Regions from separate parts of the Actinoplanes sichuanensis genome, predicted to be linked through region 3. Evidence: riboswitches for the same ligand, from Rfam matches in the RefSeq annotation. Region 3 holds a riboswitch; each other region holds the start of a gene.
The links. A riboswitch is a leader RNA that binds a small molecule or an ion and turns the genes downstream of it on or off. The one in region 3 is predicted to bind cyclic di-AMP.
Positions count from the first base shown of each region.

Region 1: linked by a shared signal. The riboswitch ahead of Q0Z83_RS41750 (coiled-coil domain-containing protein) and the one ahead of Q0Z83_RS12855 (C40 family peptidase) in region 3 are both predicted to bind cyclic di-AMP.
Region 2: linked by a shared signal. The riboswitch ahead of Q0Z83_RS35670 (C40 family peptidase) and the one ahead of Q0Z83_RS12855 (C40 family peptidase) in region 3 are both predicted to bind cyclic di-AMP.

Region 1 is NZ_AP028461.1:9,082,795-9,086,060, reverse strand. It holds gene Q0Z83_RS41755 (glycoside hydrolase family 65 protein) at 1-312, shown strand, start outside; gene Q0Z83_RS41750 (coiled-coil domain-containing protein) at 370-1,401, opposite strand; cyclic di-AMP (ydaO/yuaA leader) riboswitch at 1,408-1,539, opposite strand; cyclic di-AMP (ydaO/yuaA leader) riboswitch at 1,747-1,885, shown strand; gene Q0Z83_RS41745 (coiled-coil domain-containing protein) at 1,884-2,918, shown strand; gene Q0Z83_RS41740 (ABC transporter ATP-binding protein) at 2,944-3,266, opposite strand, start outside.
Region 2 is NZ_AP028461.1:7,789,647-7,792,912, reverse strand. It holds gene Q0Z83_RS35680 (type 1 glutamine amidotransferase) at 1-315, opposite strand, end outside; gene Q0Z83_RS35675 (MurT ligase domain-containing protein) at 305-1,525, opposite strand; cyclic di-AMP (ydaO/yuaA leader) riboswitch at 1,906-2,097, shown strand; gene Q0Z83_RS35670 (C40 family peptidase) at 2,104-2,916, shown strand.
Region 3 is NZ_AP028461.1:2,887,857-2,891,122, reverse strand. It holds gene Q0Z83_RS12865 (hypothetical protein) at 1-248, opposite strand, end outside; gene Q0Z83_RS12860 (metal-sensitive transcriptional regulator) at 639-938, shown strand; cyclic di-AMP (ydaO/yuaA leader) riboswitch at 1,547-1,672, shown strand; gene Q0Z83_RS12855 (C40 family peptidase) at 1,679-2,260, shown strand; gene Q0Z83_RS12850 (heavy metal translocating P-type ATPase) at 2,359-3,266, opposite strand, start outside.

The DNA of each region.
Region 1 (3,266 bases), 5.9 Mb from region 3:
GGTCTCGGTGGCATGCGTGACTTCAACGGCCAGCTGTCGTTCGCTCCGCGTCTGCCCAGCCGGATCAACAACCTGGAGTTCTCGCTGCTCTGGCGCGGTCTGCGGCTGCGGGTGAGCGTGACCTCGGACGAGGTGACCTACTCGCTGCGCAACGGCGGCGGCCAGGCCCGGCTCACCTTGCTGCACCACGGCAAGGAGCTGGAGGTCACCCAGGTGCGCCCGGTGACGATGCCGATCCCGGCGGCGGTGCCGGCCGGTCCGGCGCCGGCCCAGCCGCACGGCCGGGCGCCGGTCCGGCGAGCGCTGCACTGAGTCGACATACGAAACGGCCCCCGTCCGTACGGACGGGGGCCGTTCTTTGTGATGTCTCTAAAGCATCGACACGTGCACGTGGTCGGTGTGGTCACTGACCCCGTGGTAGTTGCTCCAGCCGTTCGCCGGGAACCAGATCTGCTTGTTCCAGATCACGTAGTAGATGCCGAGGGCATCGGCGTTACGCACCAGGAACGCCATCAGGTTGTTGCCGTACCGGAATTCCTTGTCGGTGTCGAACGTCGAGAACCCGGATTTCTGCAGCGACCAGTCGCAGGCGCGGCCCTTGGGATGCTCGAACGGACCACCGTCGCGATGGCAGCCGACGAAGTTGTTGAAGCCGGCCTTCTTGACTTCCTTGTACATGTGCAGCGTGCGCTTGGTGACGCAGCCGTTCGTGGTCGGGTCCTTCTCGGTGCAGCCCTCGGCCGAGAAGCCGCCGCTGGAGTTGCGGGGTGCCGGGGCGGCCTCGGGTGAGTTCGCGACCACGAGACCCTTGGTCACGCCTTTACCGCCGACCAGGGCGAGCGCGTCGACCGCGGCGTCCTTCTGCTTCTTCATCGCGGCGGCGTCCTGCTGCTGCTGCTTCACCTCGGCGTCGAGCCGGACCTTGCTCTCGGTGATGGTCCGGAGTGCCTCGTTGAGCTCACGCAGCTTGGCGTCGTGCAGCCGGTTGATCTCCTCCAGGGAGACCGCCTTCTCCAGGAAGTCGCCCGAGGAGTTGGCGTTGAGCAGGTATCCGATCGAGCTGAGGTTGCCCGTCATGTACTGCTCTTTGGCGATCTTGTCGACCTCGGGGATCAGCACGTCGCGCCGGGCCTCGGCCTGCTTGATCTGGTTGGCCAGCTGAGCCTGCGCCTTCACCGACTTGTCCACGGCCGCCTTGGCGGACACATAGCGCCGGTTCGTGTTCTCGATCACATCGGAGAGAATCGCGTCTCCGCCGCCACCGTTCTGCTCCTGCTCTTGAGCAGTGGACGACGAGCCGCCGGGCTCGGCCGAAGCCGGAGCCGAGGGTGCCGCGAGCATCACGACAGCCACCAGCGGCGCCAGGGCGTGTATCAGCCACCGGCGGGGACTTGCGGTCATCAACAGTTCCTTCCGTGTCACCGCCGACCGAGTTAGCTGACGGGTTCGGGACGGAAGCAATCCCTACCGCAAACTGCGGATACACCCCAGTGACCTGGTTCCCCGGCTCGCCTTTCGACGATTGGGCGGCGGCCTGCCGGCAACTCGGGGGCGGTGCCGTCCTGGCAGGACCGGCGGTCAGTTTACCCGAGATATCGCCGTGGATCAGACCCTGGGAACGGCCAAAAGTGTTACATCGCAACGACTATCCGTAATTGCTGTCACCGCTCGTGTCGAGGCCATTGCGCGGCGTACGAGAACTGTCGATCTGTCGATCGAGTGGGTATGGTCGGTGCGGTTCCCGCACGGGAGCCGCCGCCTAATCGCCGTAAAAAGGCGAGCCGGGGAACCAATATTCCCTGGGGTGAATCCGCTCACCAGCGGTAGGGATTTCCTTCGTCCCGAACCCGTCAGCTAACCCGGCCGGCGGCCGACGGAAGGAAATGCCTGTGCAGCAGAACACTGCGCGGCGATTAGCGGCGTTGCTGGCGCTGCTCGTCGCCGCGTGCGGACTGGCCGTCGCCTCGACGCCGGCCACCGCGGCCCCCCGGCTGCTCGCCGCCCCCGGCGACTCCGGTGACGACGGTGAGGGCGGCTCCGGGTCACTGATCGACAAGCTCGAGAAGGCCTCCAAGGGTTTCGTGGAGGCGAAGGCCAAGCTCAAGACGTCCAAGGAACAGCAGGCCAAGCTGACCGCCGAGCTGAAGAAGCTGGACGGCGAGCTCGGACCGCAGCAGGACAAGCTCGACCTGCTCGCCACCCAGGCGTACACCGCGGGCCGGGGCGGGCCGATGGCCGCGCTGCTGAGCTCCGACTCTGCCGAGGGCTTCCTGGGTCGCGCCGAGACGCTGGCTCTCGTGGCCGCCGACCAGAACCGGGCGATCGAGGATCTCAAGAGCACCCGGGAGACCCGGCAGAAGGCCAAGGACTCCATTGACATCGCCATCAAGGACCAGCAGAAGCAGGTCACCGTGATGGCGAAGCAGAAGGAGCAGGCCGAGGCCGCACTGAAGGCGGCGAATCAGGGCAACGACGCCAGTTCGTCGTCCGACGGCGGCGACAGTGCCGACGCGTCGCCCGGACCGAGTGGCAGCAGTTGCAATCAGACCGACCCGACCGGCACCGGCGGCTGTGTGACCGCGACCCTCCTGCACGCCTACAAGGAGGCCCGCGCCGACGGCTTCACCAGGTTCACCAAGTGCTGGCGAACGCAGAACAGCGGTGAGCACCCCAAGGGCCGGGCCTGCGACTTCTCGGCCGAGAAGGGCACGTTCGGCGGCGACGCCACCGGAGCCGACAAGACGTACGGCGACAACCTGGCGAACTACTTCATCAACAACGCCGACAACCTGAACGTGCTCTACGTGATCTGGTATCGCCGGATCTGGCTACCGAGCAGTGGCTGGAAGTCGTACAGCGGGGCGGGCGGAGACCCGTCCAGCGACCACACCAACCACGTGCATCTGTCGGTCAACTAGCCCGGCGCAGCAGGAGTGCGGGGCCTCACCTGCGGGTGAAGGCCTCGTACTCCTTCATCACCTCGGAGGTCGGGCCGTCGGCCCGGATCACGCCTGCCTCCAGCCAGATGCAGCGCTCGCAGGTGTCCCGGATCGACTGCTCGCTGTGGCTGACCAGGAACACCGTGCCGGCCTCCTGGCGCAGCTCCCGGACCCGCGCCTCACTGCGCTTGCGGAATTTCGCGTCACCGGTGGCCAGCGCCTCGTCGATCAGCAGCACGTCGTGCTTCTTCGCCGCCGCGATGGAGAACCGGAGCCGGGCCGACATGCCCGAGGAGTAGGTCCGCATCGGCAGCGACGAGAAGTCGC
Region 2 (3,266 bases), 4.9 Mb from region 3:
AAAGAACGAGTGGCCGAGGAGTTGGTAACCGGCGCAGATGGAGAGGACCGCGGCGCCCTGGGAGACGGCCTGGTGGAGGCCGCCGTCGGCGAGGAGGCGCTGGGCGGCGAGGGCCTGCGGGCCGTCCTCACCGCCGCCGATCAGGTAGATGTCGGCGCCGTTGGGCATCCGCTGGTCGGAGCGGACCTCGTAGGTCTCGGCCGGGATGCCGCGGTCGGCGGCCCGGCGGGCGAGGATCAGCATGTTGCCGCGGTCGCCATAGGTCGAGAGCAGATCGGGGTAGATCCACACGATCCGCAGGGCCTCAGTTGACACGGTCCAACTCCGCTCGGATGTCCTGGAACGCCGTGTAGTTGGCGATCACTTCGAGGCGGCCGGGCGGCACCGACCGCAGCGCCTCGTCGAAAGTCTGTACGTGCTTGAACTGCACCTGGTTCACCTGGAGGCGGACGGCCAGGTCATACGCCCGGTCACCGGTGATCAGCACCGGACGGTCCCGCAGGGGCGAGAAGTCGACGTCGTAGAGCCAGGACGTGTCGAGCCCGTCGGGGTCGCGCGCGTTGATCGAGAGCAGGGTCGGCGCCTGGTCGGCCATGTCGAAGGCCTCCAGCCAGCTCGCCGGGTTCTTCGCGAGCAGCAGCCGGATGTTGCGGCCGTCCCGGTCGACCTGGGCGTAGCGGCCGGCGATCGACGCGACCCGGGACAGCCGGGGCAGGGCCTCGATCGGCCGGACCCCGAACTCGGCCGCCACGGCCAGCGCGGTGGCCGCGTTGCCGATGTTGACCCGGCCGGGGAGCTGCAGCTTGACCAGGTGCCAGTCACCGCGTGGGTCGATCACGCCCTCGTCCTCGACGACCCACTGCGGGCGCGGGCGGCGCAGCGGGCAGCCGGTGCACCACCAGTCGCCCTGCTGACGCTCGATCGGGTGGCCGCTCTGCGGGCAGACGAACGAGTCGTCGAGCCAGCGCTGGCCGGCGCTGAACCAGGTGATCTGCTGGCTGCCGGAGGCCGCCCAGACCACCATCGGGTCGTCGGAGTTGGCGACCACGCGGATCTCGGGGTGGTCGGCGAGTGCCTTCTTCCACAACTCGGCCATCATCGCCACCTCCTTCGCCCGGTCGAGCTGGTCGCGGGAGAGGTTGAGCAGCGCCACCACCTTGGGCCGGGTCTGGTCGATGACCTGGGCCAGGTAGTGCTCGTCGACCTCGAGGACCGCGAACGGGGTGTGCCCCTCCTTGGCCAGCGCGGAGGTGTGACCGGTCGGCATGTTGGCGCCGAACGAGTTGGTGGCGACCCGGCCCAGGACACCGACGGCGGCCGCGGTGAGGCGGGTCGTGGTGGTCTTGCCGTTGGTCCCGGAGACCAGCGCGACGGCGCGGCCGGCCGCGAGGTGGGTCAGGAGGTCGGGGTCGATCTTGAGGCCGATCCAGCCGCCGATCACCGAACCGTCGCCGCGGCCCGCGGCCCTGGAGAGCGCCGCCGCGGTCTTCGACACGGAGGTCGCGACCTTGGCGATGAGAGGCATTCCGTCCGTCACGCCAGCGAGGGTACCGGACTCGAACGTTACGACGCGTTGCCAGACCGTCAAGATCACGGTGTGGCCGGTGTTTTCCCCGGTCCGGGCTTTTCGGACGCTTACCCCGTTGGTGACGGGACTATTTATGTGTTCTGTTTCACCCGTAACCATCAACGGTGAGTAGCTGTGGCACTACTCAATGTGGGCGCATATGTCTCGCGTCGGTAACAAAGTGGACACCGACAAGTGTGCCAATCACACACCGTGATCACCCCCACGCTGACGATCATGGTCGGACTCGGGTACCAAGGATCAGCCGGACGCACTCCGCTCGCCGGCCGCACCGGATCGGTTCACGCCGAGCCCTGCCCCGGGCCGGACGGTGCGACACCGCAGTTGAGCCACACCAGACAAGGCATTCGGGGGCAGGGACGGGGGACCCATTACCGGTCTTCTCCCGCGCCACACGGCTTCGGCCGGTGCACCGGGGAGACCTTGGGGTGAAGCCGCCCACCCGCGGCCGGGCACACCTTCCCGCCCGAACCCGACAGCTAACCTCGCAGGCGTGCCGGAGGGATCTCTCTACCGTGCACGAACACAGTTCGAGCCGGCGCCGCCGCGCGTCCATCGGCACCGGAACCGTCGCACTGTCCCTGGGTCTCTGCCTCTGTGCCGGGCAGCTGATCGCCGCGTCCCCCGCGGCGGCCGCCACGACCCCCGCTGTCACCCAGGTCGCCGCCTCGGCGGCGGTACCGAAGGTCACACCTTCGATCTGGGCCAGCAGCGCCCGGACCCTCAAGTGGGGTTCCACCCTCAAGGTCACCGCCAAGGTGATCGATCCCACCACCCACCAGGTCGCCAAGGGGACGGTTCGTCTCCAGGGTTACTCCAACGGCGCCTGGCGCACCTGGGACACGGCCACCGTCAAGAACGGCGTGGTGTCGCTGACCGCCAAGCCGACCAAGACCGTCTGGGTCCGGACCCTCTTCACCGGCACCGGCTACAACCAGCGGGGCACCGGCAGTTTCAAGGTGACGGTCAAGGCCAGCGGTGCGAAGGTGCTGGCCGAGGCCAAGACCCACAAGGGTGCGCTGTACAAGTACGGCGCCTCCGGTCCCAAGCGCTTCGACTGCTCGGGCTTCACCAAGTACGTCTACAAGAAGGCGGCCGGCAAGAGCCTGCCGCACAAGGCGAACTCGCAGCAGAAGTACGGCACCGCCGTCGCGAAGAGCAAGAAGCAGATCGGTGACCTGATCGTCTTCCGGAACGGGTCGTACGGGTACCACGCCGGCATCTACGCCGGTAACGGTTACGTCTACGACTCGCCCCACACCGGAGCCCGGGTCGGCCTGCACAAGATCTGGAACAACAACTACGTCGTGCGCCGTCTGGTCGCCTGACGCGGTCGTGCAGGCGGTGGCTCGTCAGAGACGCCGGCCGGTGCGACGCCGGAGCCGCACGATGAGGCCGATCGGTGTCGCGGGGTGACCCCGACAGGTCGCGCGGCAGCGCCGACGAGGGGTGTCGCGCAGCGGCGTAAGTAAGTTTGTCGCGCAGCGGCGCCAGTAAGTAAGGAATAGCAATGACGCCCGTGGGGCGTGACCCGGATCCGGGTCACGCCCCACGGGCGTCTGCTGTGTCCGGGCGATGTGGACCCCACCGGTCCCTCCACTTTCCTCCCGGCGGGCTCCCCACTTTCCTCCCCGTGGTGTGTCGACGACCACGGAATCGGGCGTGGGAGGGCATTTCG
Region 3 (3,266 bases):
GCCGCGGAGGGGGTCGGCGACGTGGCCTCGACCGGCGTGTCCGCGAGTGCTGCCGCGGCCGTGGCGGCCGTAGCCGGTTCAGCCGGCTTGTCGTCCTCGAACAGTGCACCGATCCCGGCGATGATCATGCCGACGACGGCCATCGACGCCAGGATGATCATGGCCCGGCGTTCCTCCCGTTTGCGTTTCTCCTCCTGCAGGCGGCGCTCTTCCTCCTTGCGGGCCTTCTCCGCCTCGCGGCGATCCATCCATCCTTGCCAGGGTGGGGTGATTTTCACGCGGCTACCACCGCGGCATTGAATCCGGTCGCCATGCCGGGCCGGGGGCGGCTGCACGACGGGTACGACGCACTCGTACCGGAAGCAGCCGGGACGGACCTCTCGTACAGCCGGTGCGAGAGACGGCCGGATAGTGGCGGCCAGGAATCATCGAGGTACGGCTGCGACATGAGATGAAGTGTGCCGCAGATGATCAACTGGCAGCGATGGACCGAATGGGCGATCCGTCAGTGTCGGGTACAGGCGACCACCTGCCCGCGCCGAAGGGTGCCGGCCCTGCTACGACATCGCGGGCGCGGCGCCGCCGGGGCGTGTCGTGGCCGCCGCCGGCTCATACCGGTGCCGGGTATCTTGCACGGCATGAGTGAGGCGAAACCGGCCGGGCCGCACGGGTATTCGGCGGAGAAACAGGCGCTGATGGCGCGGCTGAAGCGGGTCGAGGGGCAGATCCGTGGACTGCAGCGGATGGTCGACGAGGACACCTACTGCATCGACATCCTGACCCAGATCTCGGCCGCCAAGAGCGCCCTGCACGCGGTGGCGGTCGGCCTGCTCGAAGATCATCTGCGCCATTGCGTGGTGCACGCCGCGTCCGAGGGCGACGTGGACGCGAAGATCAAGGAGGCGAGTGCGGCTATCGCCCGGCTCGTGAAGTCCTGAGTCGGGCGATCGTTGCCACCGGCCGGGTCCGATCCGCTCACCCAGCTGCTGTCGAAGGTGCCGTGCCGTCGACCGGGTCGGCCTGATCGCTCGACGGCGCGGCCGGTTGAGCGGGCCTGTGGTTGCATCGCCGCCGTGACCGCCGTTCGCAAGGCCGCGGTATGCGGTCACCTCCGGACCGCTGGGTGGTCATCGGTTCGGGCGACGAGGGGTGGATACCCGGTCATGATCGGCGGGCCGGCAGTCGGCGTGGACACGACGAACCGGGGAACCCGGTCGAGGCCACGCACAGCGACCACGTTCGGGTCTGCGTGTTCCCTTTCACAGATCAACCTCACGTCGCGTCAAGCACACATCAGCACAGCGTGTCGACAAACCTCGCAGTGCCCTTCCAAATCGGACTCCCTCCGGCGCGGTCATCACTGTGCGTGATCGACTGCCGGGCCCAGGACCGGCGCGGGCCGGGCTATCAAGGAGGGGCGGCGGGCACCTGCTCGCCGGTCGTGCCGACCCGGACCACGCCGAGCCCTGCCCCGGTCCGGTGGCACGAACCGCATGACGAGTCATGAGGCAATCGGGGGCAGGGACGGGGGAACCACCATCGGTCCTCGACCGGCACGCCGTACTGCGGCAGCCGGGGTTGAGGGCCTCGGGGTGAAGCCGCCACCGTGCGGCCGGGCGACCTTCGCGCCCGAATCCGACAGCTAACCTCGCAGGCGTGCCGGAGGGAATCCATCACCGTGCGCGTAAGCACCCTGAGCCGGCCCACCCGTACCCTGGGAACCGGCACTCTCGCCCTGTCCGTGGGTCTCGGTCTGCTGACCGGCGGGCTCGGCACTCCGCAGTCAGCCTCCGCCGCGACGCAGTCCTCGACGGCCGCCTCCACGCAGGTGTCCTCGCCGACCAGCGTGGTGTTCAGCCAGGCCGGCATCACCGTCACGGCCGCGTCCCAGGCCGCCAAGTCCAAGGCGGCCGCGAATCGGATCATGACCGAGGCGGCGAAGCACAAGGGCAAGAAGTACAAGTTCGGTGCGGCCGGGCCCAAGCGGTTCGACTGCTCGGGCTACACCATGTACGTCTACAAGAAGGCGGCGGGCAAGAAGCTGCCGCACAAGGCCCACCTGCAGCAGCGGTACGGCAAGGCCGTCGCCAAGTCCAAGGCCCGCGCGGGTGACCTGATCGTCATCCGTACCGGAACGAAGGGCACGCACGCCGGCATCTACGCCGGTGGCGGCAAGATGTGGGCCGCGCCGCGAACCGGCAAGACCGTCACCAAGCAGAAGATCTGGACCAAGAACTACGTGGTACGGCGCCTGGTCTGACCACAGTGCGGGGATGCCCGTACGTGATTCATGCTCGGGCATCGCACAGTGCCGCCTGCATCCGTCCTCGGCGGGTGCGGGCGGCACTGTCGTACGACCTAATTCTTGATGCCGGTGAAGCGGCGCAGCCGCAGGCTGTTGGCGACGACGAACACCGAGCTGAACGCCATCGCCGCTCCGGCGATCATGGGGTTGAGCAGCCCGGCCGCGGCCAAGGGTAGCGCTGCGACGTTGTAGGCGAAGGCCCAGAACAGGTTGCTCTTGATGATGCGCAGGGTTCGCCGGGACAGCAGGATCGCGTCGGCGGCGGCCATCAGGTCACCACGGACCAAGGTCAGGTCGGACGCCTCGATCGCGGCGTCGGTGCCCGTGCCCATCGCCAGCCCGAGGTCGGCCTGGGCCAGGGCGGCGGCGTCGTTGACGCCGTCGCCGACCATCGCCACGACCTTGCCCTGTTCCTGCAGCCGTTTGACCACGTCGACCTTGTCGGTCGGCAGCACCTCGGCGATCACTTCGGTGATGCCGACCTGCGCGGCGACCGCCCGAGCCACGGTCTCGTTGTCCCCGGTGAGTAGCACCGGCGACAGGCCCAGCGCCCGCAACCGGGCGACGGCGTCGCGGCTGGTCGCCTTGACGGTGTCGGCGACGGCGAGGACGCCGCGGGCCTGGCCGTCCCAACCGGCGACCACGGCGGTCTGCCCGGCCTTGTGGGCGGCGGCGACGGCCTGCTCGACGTCGTCGGGCACCGTCAACCCGGCCTGGCGCAGCAGCGCGATGCGACCGACGTGCACGGCGTGGCCGTCGGCGGTGCCGGTGACACCGAGCCCTTCGGTGCTGGCGAACCCGGTCACCTGCGGCAGCGGCGCGCTGTCGGCGGCCGCCGACGCGATCGCCTGAGCGATCGGGTGCTCCGAGGCGGCCTCGACCGCCCCGGCCAGGCGTAGCAACTCGTCACGGTCGACGCCTGCGGCGGGGACCACGTCGACCAAGCTCATTCGGCCGGTGG